2 regions of the Psychrobacillus psychrodurans genome follow, and region 1 is predicted to be linked to the other one. Evidence: a T-box and tRNA genes for the amino acid it is inferred to sense, from the RefSeq annotation. Region 1 holds a T-box; the other holds one or more tRNA genes.
What was found. A T-box is a leader RNA that pairs with one kind of tRNA and senses whether it is charged. The one in region 1 lies ahead of metG (methionine--tRNA ligase), so its partner is inferred to be a tRNA-Met.
Positions count from the first base shown of each region.

Region 2: it encodes a tRNA-Met, which carries the amino acid that the T-box ahead of metG (methionine--tRNA ligase) is inferred to sense. The anticodon was not compared.

Region 1 covers NZ_CP189791.1:2,113,035-2,122,188, forward strand. Annotated here, with positions in the region: gene ACQCPR_RS10040 (YndJ family protein) at 1-912, shown strand, start outside; gene metG (methionine--tRNA ligase) at 965-2,608, opposite strand; T-box leader at 2,664-2,924, opposite strand; gene ACQCPR_RS10050 (hypothetical protein) at 3,026-3,169, shown strand; gene ACQCPR_RS10055 (biotin transporter BioY) at 3,480-4,031, opposite strand; gene ACQCPR_RS10060 (class I SAM-dependent methyltransferase) at 4,379-5,137, opposite strand; gene ACQCPR_RS10065 (hypothetical protein) at 5,352-5,579, opposite strand; gene ACQCPR_RS10070 (citrate/2-methylcitrate synthase) at 5,698-6,768, opposite strand; gene ACQCPR_RS10075 (LysR family transcriptional regulator) at 6,871-7,752, shown strand; partial or broken gene ACQCPR_RS10080 (FGGY-family carbohydrate kinase) at 7,843-8,202, opposite strand; gene ACQCPR_RS10085 (GNAT family N-acetyltransferase) at 8,339-8,896, opposite strand.
Region 2 covers NZ_CP189791.1:3,061,260-3,070,413, reverse strand. Annotated here, with positions in the region: rRNA gene ACQCPR_RS15195 (16S ribosomal RNA) at 1-1,554, shown strand, start outside; tRNA gene ACQCPR_RS15190 (tRNA-Ile) at 1,653-1,729, shown strand; tRNA gene ACQCPR_RS15185 (tRNA-Ala) at 1,746-1,821, shown strand; rRNA gene ACQCPR_RS15180 (23S ribosomal RNA) at 1,976-4,904, shown strand; rRNA gene rrf (5S ribosomal RNA) at 5,022-5,137, shown strand; tRNA gene ACQCPR_RS15170 (tRNA-Asn) at 5,146-5,220, shown strand; tRNA gene ACQCPR_RS15165 (tRNA-Ser) at 5,226-5,317, shown strand; tRNA gene ACQCPR_RS15160 (tRNA-Glu) at 5,342-5,416, shown strand; tRNA gene ACQCPR_RS15155 (tRNA-Val) at 5,587-5,662, shown strand; tRNA gene ACQCPR_RS15150 (tRNA-Met) at 5,699-5,773, shown strand; tRNA gene ACQCPR_RS15145 (tRNA-Asp) at 5,777-5,852, shown strand; tRNA gene ACQCPR_RS15140 (tRNA-Phe) at 5,990-6,065, shown strand; tRNA gene ACQCPR_RS15135 (tRNA-Thr) at 6,075-6,150, shown strand; tRNA gene ACQCPR_RS15130 (tRNA-Tyr) at 6,158-6,241, shown strand; tRNA gene ACQCPR_RS15125 (tRNA-Trp) at 6,252-6,325, shown strand; tRNA gene ACQCPR_RS15120 (tRNA-His) at 6,351-6,426, shown strand; tRNA gene ACQCPR_RS15115 (tRNA-His) at 6,461-6,536, shown strand; tRNA gene ACQCPR_RS15110 (tRNA-Gln) at 6,538-6,609, shown strand; tRNA gene ACQCPR_RS15105 (tRNA-Gly) at 6,616-6,690, shown strand; tRNA gene ACQCPR_RS15100 (tRNA-Cys) at 6,703-6,776, shown strand; tRNA gene ACQCPR_RS15095 (tRNA-Leu) at 6,812-6,894, shown strand; gene ACQCPR_RS15090 (SRPBCC family protein) at 7,179-7,631, shown strand; gene ACQCPR_RS15085 (VOC family protein) at 7,853-8,248, shown strand; gene ACQCPR_RS15080 (DUF1801 domain-containing protein) at 8,389-8,769, shown strand; gene ACQCPR_RS15075 (SRPBCC family protein) at 8,762-9,154, shown strand, end outside.

The DNA.
Region 1 (9,154 bases):
GGACTTGTACAAAAAACGCTGATTTTAATTTCGTTTAGTGCATTAGGAATTACTATTATTTTCTCTTTACTATATGCGCTTGGAAATGCTTTTGGAGTATTCCAGGTCAGTATTGAGTTTATGTTAAAGTTTCACGGATTTTTTAACTGTTTGTTATTTGGATTAGTTGGTATTATCGGTTGGTCTATTTCAACACCTGCTCCCCTATACAAAGAATTGAATGTTCCAATAAGTCATATACGTGGGAAATTTGTTATTGGTGAACAAATACTAGAGCCAAACAAAGGTAACGAATGCTACACTGGACTCGTAGATGATATGGGGGTTTATGTTAACAGGGATAATGTGAAGTCTACAATTATAGAATTCTACGAAAATACTAAACAGTACTATTTGTTTTCAGAAGTACATTGGTATCCGTGGTTTAAACCAATTGCGGCTGTCTATAGAGTTATTAGTCAAAGAATCCAACAGTTGAATTTACCCTATTCTTCTAAGAAAACGGAAATGACTGGTGACATTATTGCTGTTAACGACGGTCGTATTAGAACTAGGGCATGGCTTCGAAAAATAGAATCTGACGTTATTTTTGTGGCCTTATACTCTTCATATGTAAAGGGCGAGAAAACTTATATGAATATTGCACTTCCACTCCCTTTCACATCCATGATTGGCATACTTGAACTGCATGAACAAAACAATGGAAACCTAATATTAACAAGTCGCGGAAACGGCAATTCTGATGCTGGAATTTACTTGACGTTTCGCAACATTGTCTTTAAGCTGCCACTTCAGGAGCAGTTTTTTATAGATGAAGAACCAAGTGGAGACCTTTTTGCTAAACATCGGATGAAAATCTTCTCCATTCCTTTTTTGGATATTGACTATACTATAGTGAAAAAAGAAAAGTAGAACTTGAGTGAAATTTCATGAAATGCCATGGAATTCCACTCCTTTTACCTGGTTACGATAGCCTAATTTCTCTTTCCCTTAGTTTATCTAGTTCATCTTGTATAGCACTAATATCTATTCTTTCAAATAAAGGTCTAACCGTTTGCAACTGAATTGGCGCCGGCTCAAAAGGCTGCCAAGAGAATTTATCTATTTGGAGATTTGCCTTTACTTCTTCGCTTGAAAAGGGTAGAAATGGTGATAATATTTGCGCTATATTGCCAATAATGTATACACAAGTAGCAATCGTACATTTACATTCTATTTCCTCTTCTTTTAGTTGAATCCATGGTTTTTGAGCATCAAAATATTTGTTACCATTACGAATATATTGAAATATTTTTTCTAATGCTAATTTAAAATGACCTTTTTCTATTAGCTCTCCTACTTCTTCATATAATCTTTCTGTTTGTATTATTATTATTTCATTTATACTGTTTACAGGTATATTACCTTCATAAAACTTCTCTACGAATTTAAATGTTCGGTTCACCAGATTTCCATATGCGCCAAGTAGTTCCGAGTTATGGCTGTATATAAATTCTCTCCAGGAGAAATCAGTGTCACGATTCTCTGGAGCATTGATAGTTAAAAAGTAACGAATGGAATCAGGATGATACCTTTTTAAAATATCAGGTATCCAAACCGCATAATTTTGACTTGTAGATAGTTTTCTTTTCTCAAGCGTCAAATACTCATTTGAAATAATATGTGTAGGTAATGCCTGGTTATTTATCCCTAATAAGATTGCTGGCCAAATTAGTGTATGAAATGGGATATTATCTTTTCCATGCACATAGTATGAGATCGTCTCTTTTGACCAATATGGTTTATCTTCTTTATTAGAATTTTTTGCCCACTCTTTACTTGCTGAATAATATCCTGCTACTGCTTCTATCCAAACATAAACTTTCTTTTCCTCATAGCCTTTTACAGGAATACTAACTCCATTTGGCAAATCTCTAGAGGCTGCTCGATCCAACAGTCCTTCCTTTAAATACCGCTCCGTTAATTGAATTGCATTATCTCTCCATAACTCATTATTTCTTGCTTCGTGAACATATTTCTCTAATTGTTTTTGAAAAGCACTTAACATAAAGTAAAAATGCTCCGTTTTACGGGTTGTCGGTTCACTTCCACAAAGCTTACACGTTCGGTCGATTAAATCTAATGGGTCTAATATCTTGGAACAATTATCACATTGATCTCCACGAGCATTGCTACCACAATTTGGACATTTCCCTTCTACATATCTATCCGGTAAAAATTGCTTGTCTTGCTCACAATAGGTCTGTTCTATTTCTTTTTTATATATAAATCCATTATCTAATAGCTTTAAAAATAGTTCCTTTACGACTTGGTGATGATTCTCACTGTCTGTTCGCGAATAGAGGTCATAAGAAAACCCTAATCTCCGAAACGAATATTCAAATTCAGAATGGTATCTATCGGCTACCTCCCTTACCGAAATCCCTTCCTTATTGGCTCTTATAGAAATAGGTGTTCCATTACAGTCACTTCCCGAAACATATAGTACATCCTCTCCCTTTAGTCTAAAATACCTTGCCAGTATATCCCCTGGTAATAATGCAGCTATATGTCCTAAATGCAAAGAGCCATTTGCATAAGGCCAAGCCCCTCCAATAAAAATACTCATTTCCTATTCCTCCTTTTTAATAAACAAAAAACCTCGTCCTTACCGGAAAAATTCCGATAAGGACGAGGTTATTATACTCGTGGTACCACCTTAATTTTCAAACAACTCACATCGCTTGACTTTATAAGTACATGGCAATAAGCCTTTATACTTTGACAGGGATAACAAGTGCCAAACCTTGTCGTATCCTACTAGTCACATAACGTTCAGTACGAAGCTCAGAGATCATGTTCAAATGACTAGTTTGCCTCGTTCCCACCAGCAGAAGCTCTCTTTATAACATCATCACTTTACTTTTCCTCTTCATCGCTACTATTTTATATTAGTTAAGATAATTATACATAAAATTCTGAACTTCACAAGAAGTTTAATTATTTTATGTTAAAATAGTAAATAGTGAAGGAGTTGTAAAATATCATGAAAAGTTTTATTGATGATTTTGCTGGTGCTATACATGATATTCTGTATTATGTATCGTACTTTATAGCAGGGCTAATTATTGTCGGTGTACCTCTTTATCTTATAGCACTTTTATTTAAATGGATTTCTACTACCTTCTAATAACTTCCATCTAAATACATAAATCATTCATTACTAAAATTTATCAACAAGTGAAAGATGATGAGCAAGGTATAATTTATCTGTCTTTTTCTCAATCAATTAATCGATCAAACCCAAATCATTCCCTGACTCACTATCCAATCTACAGAAAACTAATTACCTGTCTAAGGGCAGCAAGTGGACAGCAAGCTATCTATTCCACTTGCTGCCTCCTCTTTCCGATATAAAAAAGGTCCTCTACAAATATTTCAAAGTTACCCAACATCATTTAAAACTACCCTGGAAGTTATTAAAACAAAAAACATTTTTTTTATGTATTAGCCACGATTAAACGTGCTGTTTCTAATCGACGACGAACGACAACACCAAACCATGCAGCTAGTACCGCTTTTATTACACCTACGATAATAAATGGAGCAACACCACCCATAAATGCTGCAGTCCACGTCAAATCAGCTATTATTTTTAACCAAACCGTCCCGAATACCAATGTAACAACCATACCAATTAAATTAGCTATAATAGCATGTGAAATTGTGACACCAAATTTTCTCATATAAAGTCCCATAAGTAATGCAGATGGCAAGAAACCAACAATATAGCCACCTGTTGGTCCAACTACAATTCCTAATCCTCCTGACATCCCACTAAATACCGGCATTCCAACCGCACCGATTAATATATATACCATCACTGATAATACACCTAATCTCATACCTAAAATGGTAACTACTAAACCGATCGCAAAAGTTTGCCCAGTAATTGGTACAAGTGGCAGAGGAATTGTCACCTGTGCGAGTATTGCTATAATTGCAGCCCCAATTGCCGCTAATAAGTATTGATAAATATTACTTTTTTCCAAAACATAATACCTCCTCTAATGTGTTAACCTTATATATTTTTAAGGTTAACACAAAGATAAAACATTTTACTTGTACTGTCAATCAACTTTTTAGAAAAGTTGAATCAAATAGTAAAGGTATTATAATATAGAAAATTTAACTAATTCGTCCTATAAAAAAGAGTGAGGAATAATCCTCACTCTTAAATCAGCGCTGCGTTAGAAACATTAGGTATCTTAAATACTCATCTTGACCGTTTAATTTACCAAGACTATGAGTGTCTTTTTAAACACACATAAATGATCCTTATTATACTTTACCTAACATATATCACGCTTATTAGTGACAGATATTGCTTAGTGCAATTTTATCTTTTTTTACAAACATAAATCATCTCATCACTATCTTTACTTAGTAATGATTTATTCCAATCTTCATAGACATGTAAAATATCTAGTCCGTTTTCAAATAGTAACCGTTCCATTTCTTTAGGATATGTGTATCTTAAACTAATGTTCGTTCTTCTTTCCTTTACAACATTGCCTTTATCCATATATTTTCTGATTGTTGTATAATGCTGTATTTGTTCTAAAGGATTATAATTACTAATCGTATATACTTTTACTTCTTTATTCTCAATTGTATCTATATATGTTTTCCAATACTCTTCTGTACTTGGTTGGAGCAATTCTTCCGCCGTTGGAAACCTAATCCCAAATACCAAAATTCCATCTGTTTCTAAATGGCTATGTATAGACCTCAAAACAAGATTTTGTTGTTCATTTGTATGAAAATGTTGAAAGGAGTTCCCAACCATAAACATTAACGGGCTTTTTTCTTCTAGTTGAAGCACTGTGCAATCTTGAACTAACCATTTAATTTGTATTACCAAATTTTCCGCTTTCCTCTTCGCATGTTCAAGCATACCTCTATGTAAATCTACCCCTATCAATTCAAAGCCCTTTTTAGCTAAAGGGATCGTCATTCTACCGGTCCCACATGCCAGATCTATAATTGGTCCTCCCTGTTTGATAGCCCATTCTGTAAGTAAATTAAGTTCACTAGTATAGGCATCGTTTTCAATATCGTATGAAATTGGATCATTATATTCTTCAAAATGATTCACTTTTATCTGCTCCTTCTTGAGATAGCCATAGCGCTATTTTGCTTCAAAATTTTTATCTTTCCATGCAATAATAGTATTTAATTCTCCATGCTTTTCTTATATTCTTTAACGAAAAGATCACCTAAAAAATAGGCTAATATACTCCTTGAAAATCACATGAAATTCTTAAAATGAACTAACACTTTTCACTGACATTTAATAATTCACCACAAGTTTACTTGTCTTCTAAATGTTTATTAAAGGCAGTTCCAAAAAAAGATATACCAATTATAACCAAAATAATACTTATAATTATCGGAAAATACCCTATCACATCTATAGCATCAGAAAATCTGCCATATCCGCCTCCTCTAGTTGTATATATAGCAGCTGCAATCCATGTCATCCCAAATAACATGATTCCTGAAAGGATTGCAGTTGCTCCCATTATTATAAATTTCATATACATTCCCCTTTCATTTACATCTCACTATATATATATTCGCCTCGACGTATAGATTTCCTTTTCCATCCAAAAAAAAGATACCGTTTTCTGTTACTGAAACGGTATCTTATAAGAATTATTTTATTTGCCCTACGTATATAGACTGTGGACGGAAAATTGTATTGTCTTCCAACTGTTCAATTGCATGGGCTGTCCAACCTACCATTCTAGCTACACTGAATGTCGGAGTAAACAATTCCGACGGCATGTTAATAGAGCGCATAATAGCTGCCGCATAATACTCTACATTCGTATATAACTTCCTACCTGGTTTATACTCCGCTAATAACTCGATTATTTCTTTTTCTGCGATTGTTGCAATATCTAGCCATGCATCTTTTCCTTGAAGCTCTATACATTTCTCTCGCAGTATAATTGAACGAGGATCCTCTGTTTTGTATATTCGATGACCAAAGCCCATTATCTTTTCTCCGGTTTCTATTTTATTTTTAACAATCGTACGGATTTTTGTAGGTTCTTCGAATTCATTTAACATAGAAATAACACCTGATGGAGCTCCTCCATGTAGTGGTCCTTTCATTGTTCCAATTGCAGAAGTAATCGCTGCTGTTAAATCTGACTCGGTTGAAATCGTTACACGTGCAGCAAAGGTCGATGCATTGAGACCATGCTCCATTGTAAGTTTCAAGTACGTTTCTAGCGCTTCCACTTGTACATCACTTGGAATTTCCCCAGTTAGCATCCATAAATAATTTGCTGTGTAGGAAAGGTTCTTATTCGATTCTATAATAGGAAGTCCTTGCTGGTTTCGATAATGTCTAGCCACAATCATCGGAAGTGCAGCTGTTAATATGACTGCCTGCTCTTCTATTAATTTTTCTTTAAATGCTGGTTGTGAATATGCAGAAATAGCCGTTCTCATTGCATCCATTAAAGATATTTCGGTTGGAAGTGCATCAATGATCGCTATTATATGTGCAGGCAATTCTCGACATTGATTCAATTCGAGCTTTTTTTCAGTACCGCTTTCCCCAGTCCATAAAAAGGCTGCCAATTGTTCAAATGTATTATAAGCAACTAGCTCATCTACTAGTATTCCTCTATATCTTAGTTCCCCAACTTCCCCATCCACTGAGGCAATTTTTGTATGAACTGCTACAACATCTTTTAATCCCTTTTGAAACATATATACCACTCCTTTTCTTTAGTATAAGAGAAGAACTTGATAAAAAAAATTAAATATATATAATCATATTAATTATAATTATTAATCAAAGGTGATGACTATATGGAATATCAATGGCTGAAAACTTTTTGTATTGCTGCAGAGACACTTAACTTTCGAAAGGCATCTGAAAAATTGATGATGTCCCAACCAAGTGTCACCGTTCATATCCGTTTACTTGAGGAACATTTGGGATCCACTCTTTTTGATAGGCAAAATAATCGAGTAACTTTGTCGGAAGCAGGAAGATACTTTCTACCCGAAGCACAAAAGCTTTTGAACAATACTGAAAGCACAATTCACAAAATGCATGCTTTTAAACAAGGATATCGCCGAACTTGGACAATTGCGATTTCACCACTTATGGCTGAGACGATTCTCCCTTATTTTTTACGTTCGTTTATGAAGCTACAACCTGACTTGGAAATAACTATTCGTGTGGAGGAATCCTATCTTATCGAAGGTCTGGTAGAATCAGGAGCAGTAAATATCGGCATTTCGGCACTCGACGCACAAACAAAAGGCGTAGAATCCATTATTATTTATAAGGAACCAATTTTATTCGTTATGCCAGTAGACATTTACGATGAGGAAAGCGGACCTCCCATTGATATTAAGGGGGTTTTGCAGAACAATTATTTGTTTACCCATCATCATCCTGTTTTTTGGGATGATCTTCTTGTGAAACTACATAAGAATATCAATGGAATTAGAACAATGAAAGTAACACAGGCCCATATTGCCAAACGGTTTGTTCAAGATGATCTAGGAGTATCCTTTTTGCCACACTCAATCGTTCGCCGTGAGTTATTGGAAGGCAAAATAATGCAGCCCCATTTCGATTTATTCGATTTACCTACTGTTTCCACTTTTATCATCTTGAAAAAGAAAGGAGATTTAGAAAAATTATTTATTGAACAAATATCTAAGTATTATTTTGGGTGATTCCAAATCAATTTTTCGTCAAACCAAACAAAAAATCAGCCCCATCTATTGAGGCTGATTTCTGATGTATTTACTTAAGTTGATAAACTATTATTTAAATATCTTCGCAGCTTTCACTGCCTTTTGCCATCCATCATATAAATTATTTCTTTTTTCTTCTTCCATTTTTGGTTGGAATGACTTGTCATTTTTCCATCTCTCAGAGATCTCGCTTCTGTCTTTCCAATAACCAACTGCTAATCCCGCTAAATACGCTGCTCCTAAAGCGGTTGTTTCATTAATAACAGGACGATCTACTTCAACGTCAAGTATGTCACTTTGGAATTGCATTAAGAAGTCATTTTTTACAGCCCCACCATCTACTCTCAACGATTTCAATGATATACCGGAATCTGCTTCCATTGCATCGAGTACATCTTTCGTTTGATATTCGAGTTGTGAATTAATAAATATTATATCATTAGCTCATTTTTAGTACTGAATCAATTAGTGATAAAGTTTCTAGCGGAAGGTTTGGTAGAAGTTTTTTATGAGTACATTCAGAATTTCTTCTACCCACTCTTAGGGTTAATCATTGTCTCAAATCTTATATTCTATTTTTATAGTAAATCAAAAAATCCGTCCATTTATCATTATCAAGTGAAAATTCTTCCCTTACACATTCGAACATAAAACCAGCTTTTTCAGCTAGTCGGATCGAGGGATAATTATCCGTATTTATATGCAATTCGATTCGATGAAAATTTAAAGTTAAAAAGAAAGTTTCCGTGGCTGCTAATACACTTTCTAACCCATAACCCTTTTTCCAATACTGATTGTGAATCGAGTAGCCCACCATCGCCCATTGGTAATCCATCCGTAAAATCGTTATAAGTTCTACTTTCCCTACGTTTAATCCATCTTCTTTACAAAATATTCCCAAGTTGTACATTTTATCTTTTCTTGCTGACTCATTGAAACCATTAATCCAGTCTACAAACCATTCTTCCTTATAAGCAGACATGCTTGAAGGACGACCGTCATCATATTTATATTTCGAGGGCATTCTATTATCGAACTGCTTGAACCAATCGCTATAATCATCTTTTTTAAAGGGCCGTATAATTAATCTTTCGGTATCTATAACTAATTCTGAAAAATCCAATTCTCCACCTTCTCACATATTTCTTATCAGCACTTGACCTTTCAACAATTTACAAAGCAGTATTGGTCATTTTATTTATTTTCATCTTTCAACCACCCTTCTCTATGGTAAATTCAACTTAAGGTTATTCGACTCCTTCTTATATAAAAGAGTAAACCTAACTTTAAAAAAATATGTATCTCCACTTATTGAAAAACGTACTGGTTATAAAAAATAGCCTATTATAGAAATTTATATATCAAAATACCATTATCCATC
Region 2 (9,154 bases), 950 kb from region 1:
TTATGGAGAGTTTGATCCTGGCTCAGGACGAACGCTGGCGGCATGCCTAATACATGCAAGTCGAGCGAATGACGAAGAAGCTTGCTTCTTCTGATTTAGCGGCGGACGGGTGAGTAACACGTGGGCAACCTGCCCTGTAGATTGGGATAACTCCGGGAAACCGGGGCTAATACCGAATAATCCATTTCCTCACATGGGGAGATGTTAAAAGACGGCATCTCGCTGTCACTACAGGATGGGCCCGCGGCGCATTAGCTAGTTGGTGAGGTAACGGCTCACCAAGGCGACGATGCGTAGCCGACCTGAGAGGGTGATCGGCCACACTGGGACTGAGACACGGCCCAGACTCCTACGGGAGGCAGCAGTAGGGAATCTTCCACAATGGACGAAAGTCTGATGGAGCAATGCCGCGTGAGTGAAGAAGGTTTTCGGATCGTAAAACTCTGTTGTGAGGGAAGAACAAGTACGAGAGTAACTGCTCGTACCTTGACGGTACCTCATTAGAAAGCCACGGCTAACTACGTGCCAGCAGCCGCGGTAATACGTAGGTGGCAAGCGTTGTCCGGAATTATTGGGCGTAAAGCGCGCGCAGGCGGTCCTTTAAGTCTGATGTGAAATCCCACGGCTCAACCGTGGAAGGTCATTGGAAACTGGGGGACTTGAGTACAGAAGAGGAAAGCGGAATTCCAAGTGTAGCGGTGAAATGCGTAGAGATTTGGAGGAACACCAGTGGCGAAGGCGGCTTTCTGGTCTGTAACTGACGCTGAGGCGCGAAAGCGTGGGGAGCAAACAGGATTAGATACCCTGGTAGTCCACGCCGTAAACGATGAGTGCTAAGTGTTAGGGGGTTTCCGCCCCTTAGTGCTGCAGCTAACGCATTAAGCACTCCGCCTGGGGAGTACGGTCGCAAGACTGAAACTCAAAGGAATTGACGGGGGCCCGCACAAGCGGTGGAGCATGTGGTTTAATTCGAAGCAACGCGAAGAACCTTACCAGGTCTTGACATCCCGCTGACCGGCCTAGAGATAGACTTTTCCCTTCGGGGACAGCGGTGACAGGTGGTGCATGGTTGTCGTCAGCTCGTGTCGTGAGATGTTGGGTTAAGTCCCGCAACGAGCGCAACCCTTGATCTTAGTTGCCAGCATTCAGTTGGGCACTCTAAGGTGACTGCCGGTGATAAACCGGAGGAAGGTGGGGATGACGTCAAATCATCATGCCCCTTATGACCTGGGCTACACACGTGCTACAATGGACGGTACAGAGGGTCGCAACCCCGCGAGGGTGAGCAAATCCCATAAAACCGTTCTCAGTTCGGATTGTAGGCTGCAACTCGCCTACATGAAGCCGGAATCGCTAGTAATCGTGGATCAGCATGCCACGGTGAATACGTTCCCGGGCCTTGTACACACCGCCCGTCACACCACGAGAGTTTGTAACACCCGAAGTCGGTGGGGTAACCCTTACGGGAGCCAGCCGCCGAAGGTGGGACAGATGATTGGGGTGAAGTCGTAACAAGGTAGCCGTATCGGAAGGTGCGGCTGGATCACCTCCTTTCTAAGGATAATATCGGAATACGAATTTTTATTCGTATCTTAACGTTTTGCAGTTCAGTTTTGAATGTTCATATTATATTATATATGGAAATTCAAAGAGGGCCTATAGCTCAGCTGGTTAGAGCGCACGCCTGATAAGCGTGAGGTCGATGGTTCGAGTCCATTTAGGCCCACCATACCTTTTTAAATTTCGGGGCCTTAGCTCAGCTGGGAGAGCGCCTGCCTTGCACGCAGGAGGTCAGCGGTTCGATCCCGCTAGGCTCCACCAAATTTTCTTATTTGCTCCTGCGATTATTCGTCGCGAAGGAACAAAACCTTTGTTCTTTGAAAACTGGATAAAACGACATTGAAACAATAAACAACAAGAAATTCAAGTTGTGATTATTTACGTAATCATAACGTGTAAGACTTTTTAACTTTTAGGTTAAGTTAATAAGGGCGCACGGTGAATGCCTTGGCACTAGGAGTCGACGAAGGACGGCACTAACACCGATATGCTTCGGGGAGCTGTAAGTGAGCTTTGATCCGGAGATTTCCGAATGGGGAAACCCACTGTTCGTAATGGAGCAGTACATTTGCGTGAATACATAGCGCATCTGAGACACACCCAGGGAACTGAAACATCTAAGTACCTGGAGGAAGAGAAAGAAAAATCGATTCCCTGAGTAGCGGCGAGCGAAACGGGAATAGCCCAAACCAAGAGGCTTGCCTCTTGGGGTTGTAGGACACTCTACATAGAGTTACAAAGGAATGAGTTAGACGAAGCGATCTGGAAAGGTCCGCAGGATAGGGTAAAAGCCCCGTAGTCCAAAATTCATTCTCTCTTGAGTGTATCCTGAGTACGGCGGAACACGTGAAATTCCGTCGGAATCCGGGAGGACCATCTCCCAAGGCTAAATACTACCTAGTGACCGATAGTGAACCAGTACCGTGAGGGAAAGGTGAAAAGCACCCCGGAAGGGGAGTGAAATAGATCCTGAAACCGTGTGCCTACAAGTAGTTAGAGCCCGTTAATGGGTGATAGCGTGCCTTTTGTAGAATGAACCGGCGAGTTACGATTACATGCAAGGTTAAGTTGAGAAGACGGAGCCGCAGCGAAAGCGAGTCTGAATAGGGCGAATGAGTATGTGGTCGTAGACCCGAAACCAGGTGATCTACCCATGTCCAGGATGAAGGTAAGGTAACACTTACTGGAGGTCCGAACCCACGCACGTTGAAAAGTGCGGGGATGAGGTGTGGGTAGCGGAGAAATTCCAATCGAACCTGGAGATAGCTGGTTCTCTCCGAAATAGCTTTAGGGCTAGCCTCAAACGTTAGAATCTTGGAGGTAGAGCACTGTTTGGACTAGGGGCCCATCCCGGGTTACCGAATTCAGACAAACTCCGAATGCCAATGATTTATGTTTGGGAGTCAGACTGCGAGTGATAAGATCCGTAGTCAAGAGGGAAACAGCCCAGACCACCAGCTAAGGTCCCAAAGTATTTGTTAAGTGGAAAAGGATGTGGCGTTGCTTAGACAACCAGGATGTTGGCTTAGAAGCAGCCATCATTTAAAGAGTGCGTAATAGCTCACTGGTCGAGTGACGCTGCGCCGAAAATGTATCGGGGCTAAACAAATCACCGAAGCTGTGGATTGATACCTTTGGTATCAGTGGTAGGAGAGCGTTCTAAGGGCGTTGAAGTCAGACCGGAAGGACTGGTGGAGCGCTTAGAAGTGAGAATGCCGGTATGAGTAGCGAAAGACGGGTGAGAATCCCGTCCACCGTATGACTAAGGTTTCCTGAGGAAGGCTCGTCCGCTCAGGGTTAGTCGGGACCTAAGCCGAGGCCGATAGGCGTAGGCGATGGATAACAGGTTGATATTCCTGTACCACCAAACCACCGTTTGAGTAATGGGGGGACGCAGAAGGATAGGGTAAGCATGCTGTTGGTTATGCATGTCCAAGCAGTAAGGTGTGAATGTAGGCAAATCCGCATTCTGTAACATTGAGCTGTGATGGCGAGGACGTATGTCCGGAGTTCCTGATTTCACACTGCCAAGAAAAGCCTCTAGCGAGGTGATAGGTGCCCGTACCGCAAACCGACACAGGTAGTCGAGGAGAGAATCCTAAGGTGAGCGAGAGAACTCTCGTTAAGGAACTCGGCAAAATGACCCCGTAACTTCGGGAGAAGGGGTGCTCTTTTGGGTGCATAGCCTAGAAGAGCCGCAGTGAATAGGCCCAGGCGACTGTTTAGCAAAAACACAGGTCTCTGCAAAACCGTAAGGTGAAGTATAGGGGCTGACGCCTGCCCGGTGCTGGAAGGTTAAGAGGAGTGCTTAGCGCAAGCGAAGGTGCGAATTGAAGCCCCAGTAAACGGCGGCCGTAACTATAACGGTCCTAAGGTAGCGAAATTCCTTGTCGGGTAAGTTCCGACCCGCACGAAAGGCGTAACGATCTGGGCACTGTCTCAACGAGAGACTCGGTGAAATTATAGTACCTGTGAAGATGCAGGTTACCCGCGACAGGACGGAAAGACCCCGTGGAGCTTTACTATAGCTTGATATTGAATTTTGGTGCAACTTGTACAGGATAGGCAGGAGCCTTAGAGCCCGGAGCGCCAGCTTCGGAGGAGGCGTCGGTGGGATACTGCCCTGGTTGTATTGAAATTCTAACCCATACCCGTAACCCGGGTAGGAGACAGTGTCAGGCGGGTAGTTTGACTGGGGCGGTCGCCTCCTAAAGTGTAACGGAGGCGCCCAAAGGTTCCCTCAGAATGGTTGGAAATCATTCGAAGAGTGTAAAGGCAGAAGGGAGCTTGACTGCGAGACCTACAAGTCGAGCAGGGTCGAAAGACGGGCTTAGTGATCCGGTGGTTCCGCATGGAAGGGCCATCGCTCAACGGATAAAAGCTACCCCGGGGATAACAGGCTTATCTCCCCCAAGAGTCCACATCGACGGGGAGGTTTGGCACCTCGATGTCGGCTCATCGCATCCTGGGGCTGTAGTCGGTCCCAAGGGTTGGGCTGTTCGCCCATTAAAGCGGTACGCGAGCTGGGTTCAGAACGTCGTGAGACAGTTCGGTCCCTATCCGTCGTGGGCGTAGGAAATTTGAGAGGAGCTGTCCTTAGTACGAGAGGACCGGGATGGACACACCGCTGGTGTACCAGTTGTTCTGCCAAGAGCATCGCTGGGTAGCTATGTGTGGACGGGATAAGTGCTGAAAGCATCTAAGCACGAAGCCCCCCTCAAGATGAGATTTCCCATTACGCAAGTAAGTAAGATCCCTCAAAGACGATGAGGTAGATAGGTTCGGGGTGGAAGCGTGGCGACACGTGCAGCTGACGAATACTAATCGATCGAGGACTTAACCAAATTTGTTTAACGTAACAATGTCGTTTATCCAGTTTTGAGAGTACAAAAAAGTATAAAAAAAGCTTGAATTAATTTCTAGTTTTGTTATAATAAATATTGTCTTTCAAATTAATAATGTCTAGTGATGATGGCGAAGAGGTCACACCCGTTCCCTTACCGAACACGGAAGTTAAGCTCTTCAGCGCCGATGGTAGTTGGGGGTCTCCCCCTGTGAGAGTAGGACGTCGCTAGGCTGTATTATTCCGAAGTAGCTCAGTGGTAGAGCAATCGACTGTTAATCGATCGGTCGTAGGTTCGAGTCCTACCTTCGGAGCCATTTTAGGAGAGCTGTCCGAGTGGCCGAAGGAGCACGATTGGAAATCGTGTAGGCGGGTTAAACTGTCTCAAGGGTTCAAATCCCTTGCTCTCCGCCAGATAAGTTTTCTACATAAAAGTATGGCCCCTTGGTCAAGCGGTTAAGACACCGCCCTTTCACGGCGGTAACACGGGTTCGAATCCCGTAGGGGTCACCATTTATTTCAATTTAGTTGACAAAGAGATGCGAAGCTTATCTTATGTAAAATTAGGAGAAGCGAGTAGATCAAGGAAGCAATTGAGAGAATGAAGGAGCGTACTAATGTACGTGACTGATTGAACGAATGAAGCTGAAGCAGAGATGCGAAGCTTATCGTAATTTTACCCAGGAGGATTAGCTCAGCTGGGAGAGCATCTGCCTTACAAGCAGAGGGTCGGCGGTTCGAGCCCGTCATCCTCCACCATTTCTTCAAGAAATAAATTAGTATGCATTCTATTGTCGCGGGGTGGAGCAGTGGTAGCTCGTCGGGCTCATAACCCGAAGGTCGCAGGTTCAAATCCTGTCCCCGCAACCAAATGGTCCCGTGGTGTAGCGGTTAACATGCCTGCCTGTCACGCAGGAGATCGCCGGTTCGATCCCGGTCGGGACCGCCATTTATTTTATTTGAGATTTGAGATAAGCAAGAAGATCGAGGAAGCGATTGAGTGATGGAAGGAGCGTACTAAAGTACGTGACTGACTGAACAAATGAAGCTGACAAAGAGATTCGCAGCTTAGCACAAAACGAAGTAGGCTCAGTAGCTCAGTCGGTAGAGCAAAGGACTGAAAATCCTTGTGTCGGCGGTTCGATTCCGTCCTGAGCCACCATATTTATACGCCGGAATAGCTCAATTGGTAGAGCAACTGACTTGTAATCAGTAGGTTGAGGGTTCAAGTCCTTTTTCCGGCACCACTATACTGGTGGGGTAGCGAAGTGGCTAAACGCGGCGGACTGTAAATCCGCTCCTTCGGGTTCGGCGGTTCGAATCCGTCCCCCACCACCAGTTTTTATTTAGGGGCATAGTTTAACGGTAGAATAGAGGTCTCCAAAACCTTTGATGTGGGTTCGATTCCTACTGCCCCTGCCAAATTATAAGTTAACTTTGAATAATGGCGGTTGTGGCGAAGTGGTTAACGCACCGGATTGTGATTCCGGCATTCGTGGGTTCAATTCCCATCAGTCGCCCCATATTCCTTAGTAGTTAGCTCTTTTTTTATTTGTGGCGGTCGTGGCGAAGTGGTTAACGCATCGGATTGTGATTCCGACACTCGGGGGTTCAATTCCCCTCGTCCGCCCCATTGGGGTATAGCCAAGCGGTAAGGCAATGGATTTTGATTCCATCATGCCCTGGTTCGAATCCAGGTACCCCAGTTTTTTGCGGAAGTAGTTCAGTGGTAGAACACCACCTTGCCAAGGTGGGGGTCGCGAGTTCGAACCTCGTCTTCCGCTCCATTACTTAATTATGGCGGCATAGCCAAGTGGTAAGGCACAGGTCTGCAACACCTTTATCACCGGTTCAAATCCGGTTGCCGCCTCCAATTTTTATAATAACTGCCTAGTAGTATTTTATTTTGCCGGTGTGGCGGAATTGGCAGACGCGCGGGACTCAAAATCCCGTATCCTCTGGATGTGTCGGTTCGACCCCGACCACCGGTATTATTATGTGTTTTACGTCAATATACGTAAAATTAAAGACACCCATTAACACTGTTAGATCAGCGTTAATGGGTGTCTTTTGTTGTAGAGAGAAAAAGAGAGATTTTGAACTAATTTTGCACAATAATCTAAAATCACCTAGTCCTAAAAGGAATTTATGGGAAGGTTAAGTTGAATATAAATTTCTATTACTGTCCCATATTTCTGGAGGCTCTATTAAGACGATAGCAATATGGTAATCATAGTATGATATACTTTAGTAAACATTTTGGAGGGCTATCCGCTTGAGTACTAACTTTGAAGTGAAAAGAACTACCCACCTTTCTAAGCAACAAGTATATGATGGTTTGATTGATCTGGATGCTGCTAATTACTGGATGCAGGGCCTTGTAGGTATTGAACGATTGGATGTTGGACTAATGCAAGTGGGCAGTGAGTGGAAGGAATCAAGAAAGATGTTTGGACAAGTGGCTACGGAACATTTTGAAGTTGTTGAACTCAATGAGCCAGATAAAATTGTTCTTCGCTGTGATGGTAAGAAAGGAACAACTGGTAAAGGAGAATATATTTTTACCTATAAAGTAACTTCATCTGATAACCTTACGGAGATAAAGTTAATCGGAGAAATAAAAGGTCTCACAGGCATAACCAAACTTTTTGGTAAAATGATGGCTGGCACCTTTAAAAAAGCTTCTGCAAAGGATTTAGACGCATTGATAGCATTTTTAGAGAGATAATTAGTAGCAGCAGTCTTAATATGTTTTAGTGATCCTAGTTATAAAATCTGTTAACAGTCATGTAGATATTCTTCAAGTCAATTTAGATTGAAAATTTAACTAGTAAGCACTATATGGAATTGATTTAATTTTCAATCTTTATTACAATGATGAAGAAGGTTTGCGAGTTTTTAATGGTACAAGCTATTTAAATCTAAAATGAATCAAATTGGGGGAGAAATATGGGGAGATTAGTTCATTTTGAAATTCATGTGGATGACATGGACCGTGCAAAGAAGTTTTATGGAGAAATATTTGGGTGGACATTTGAAGACTGGACTGATTATGCGGGGCTTCCTTATTTTGGGGCTATTACTGGCGATGCAAGCCAGCCTGGTATTGATGGAGCTTTAATGAAACGTCAAACACCTCCACCAGGACAACATCAGCCTATGAATGGCTTCTCTTGTACATTGGGCGTGGAAGATTACGATTCTACAGAAACTAAAATACTTGAGTATGGTGGACAGGTGGCAATGCCAAAGTATGCTCTGCCTGGAATGGCTTGGCAGGGATATTATTCTGATACTGAGGGTAACGTTTTTGGGATTCATCAGCCTGATAAGAATGCAAAGTAAATTCTATAAAGTAAGGTAGCTTATTCCTGCGTTTGAGATTTCTCTGATCTCGAACGCATTTTTAAATTTTAAAAAGATTATTGTATGGATAAACATATCATGGCAAAAGTTATATAGTAGAATAGTGAAGGTGATACATAGTGGATAAACTAAACAGAACAATTCTAGATGTAGATACATTTATTCTGTATTTACCAGATGATATTCAGAACATTACAAAGATTTTAAGAGAATTAATTTTAGCTGCTTCACCTGCTCTTGTAGAAGAATATAAATGGTCGATGCCTAACTATTCATATAAAGGGTTAGTTTGTTACCTACAAACAGCTAAAAAGCATGTTAATTTAGGTTTTCATAAAGGAAATGAACTTGTAGAAAAAGACATAAATAATTTATTACAGGGTTCGGGTAAAACAATGAGACATATTAGAATTACAAAAATGGATGATATCCAATCAGAAACTTTTATCTCTCTTATTCAAACTGCTATTACCTTAAATGAAGGAGAATTTAATGACTAATTTTGATGAATTATCAACTGTGAGTGTAGGAATGCTAATAAGAAAGCCAGTGCAGGAGGTATTCGAAGCTTTTATTGATCCAACTATTACGACAAAATTTTGGTTTACAAAGAGTAGCGGGAGATTAGAAAAAGGAAGATGTATTCGTTGGGAATGGGAGATGTACGGAGTTTCAGCTGAGCTCGATGTGAAGGAAATTGAACAAAACAAGCGGATTCTTATCCAATTTGATGATGAAACAACTGCTGAATGGCTATTTACCCAAAGAGAATCAGAAGGAACATTTGTCGAAATTAAAAATTATGGCTTCAAGGGTAATCTAACTGAAATAGCAAATCAAGTAATAGATTCAACCGGTGGCTATACAATTGTTCTTTGTGGCCTT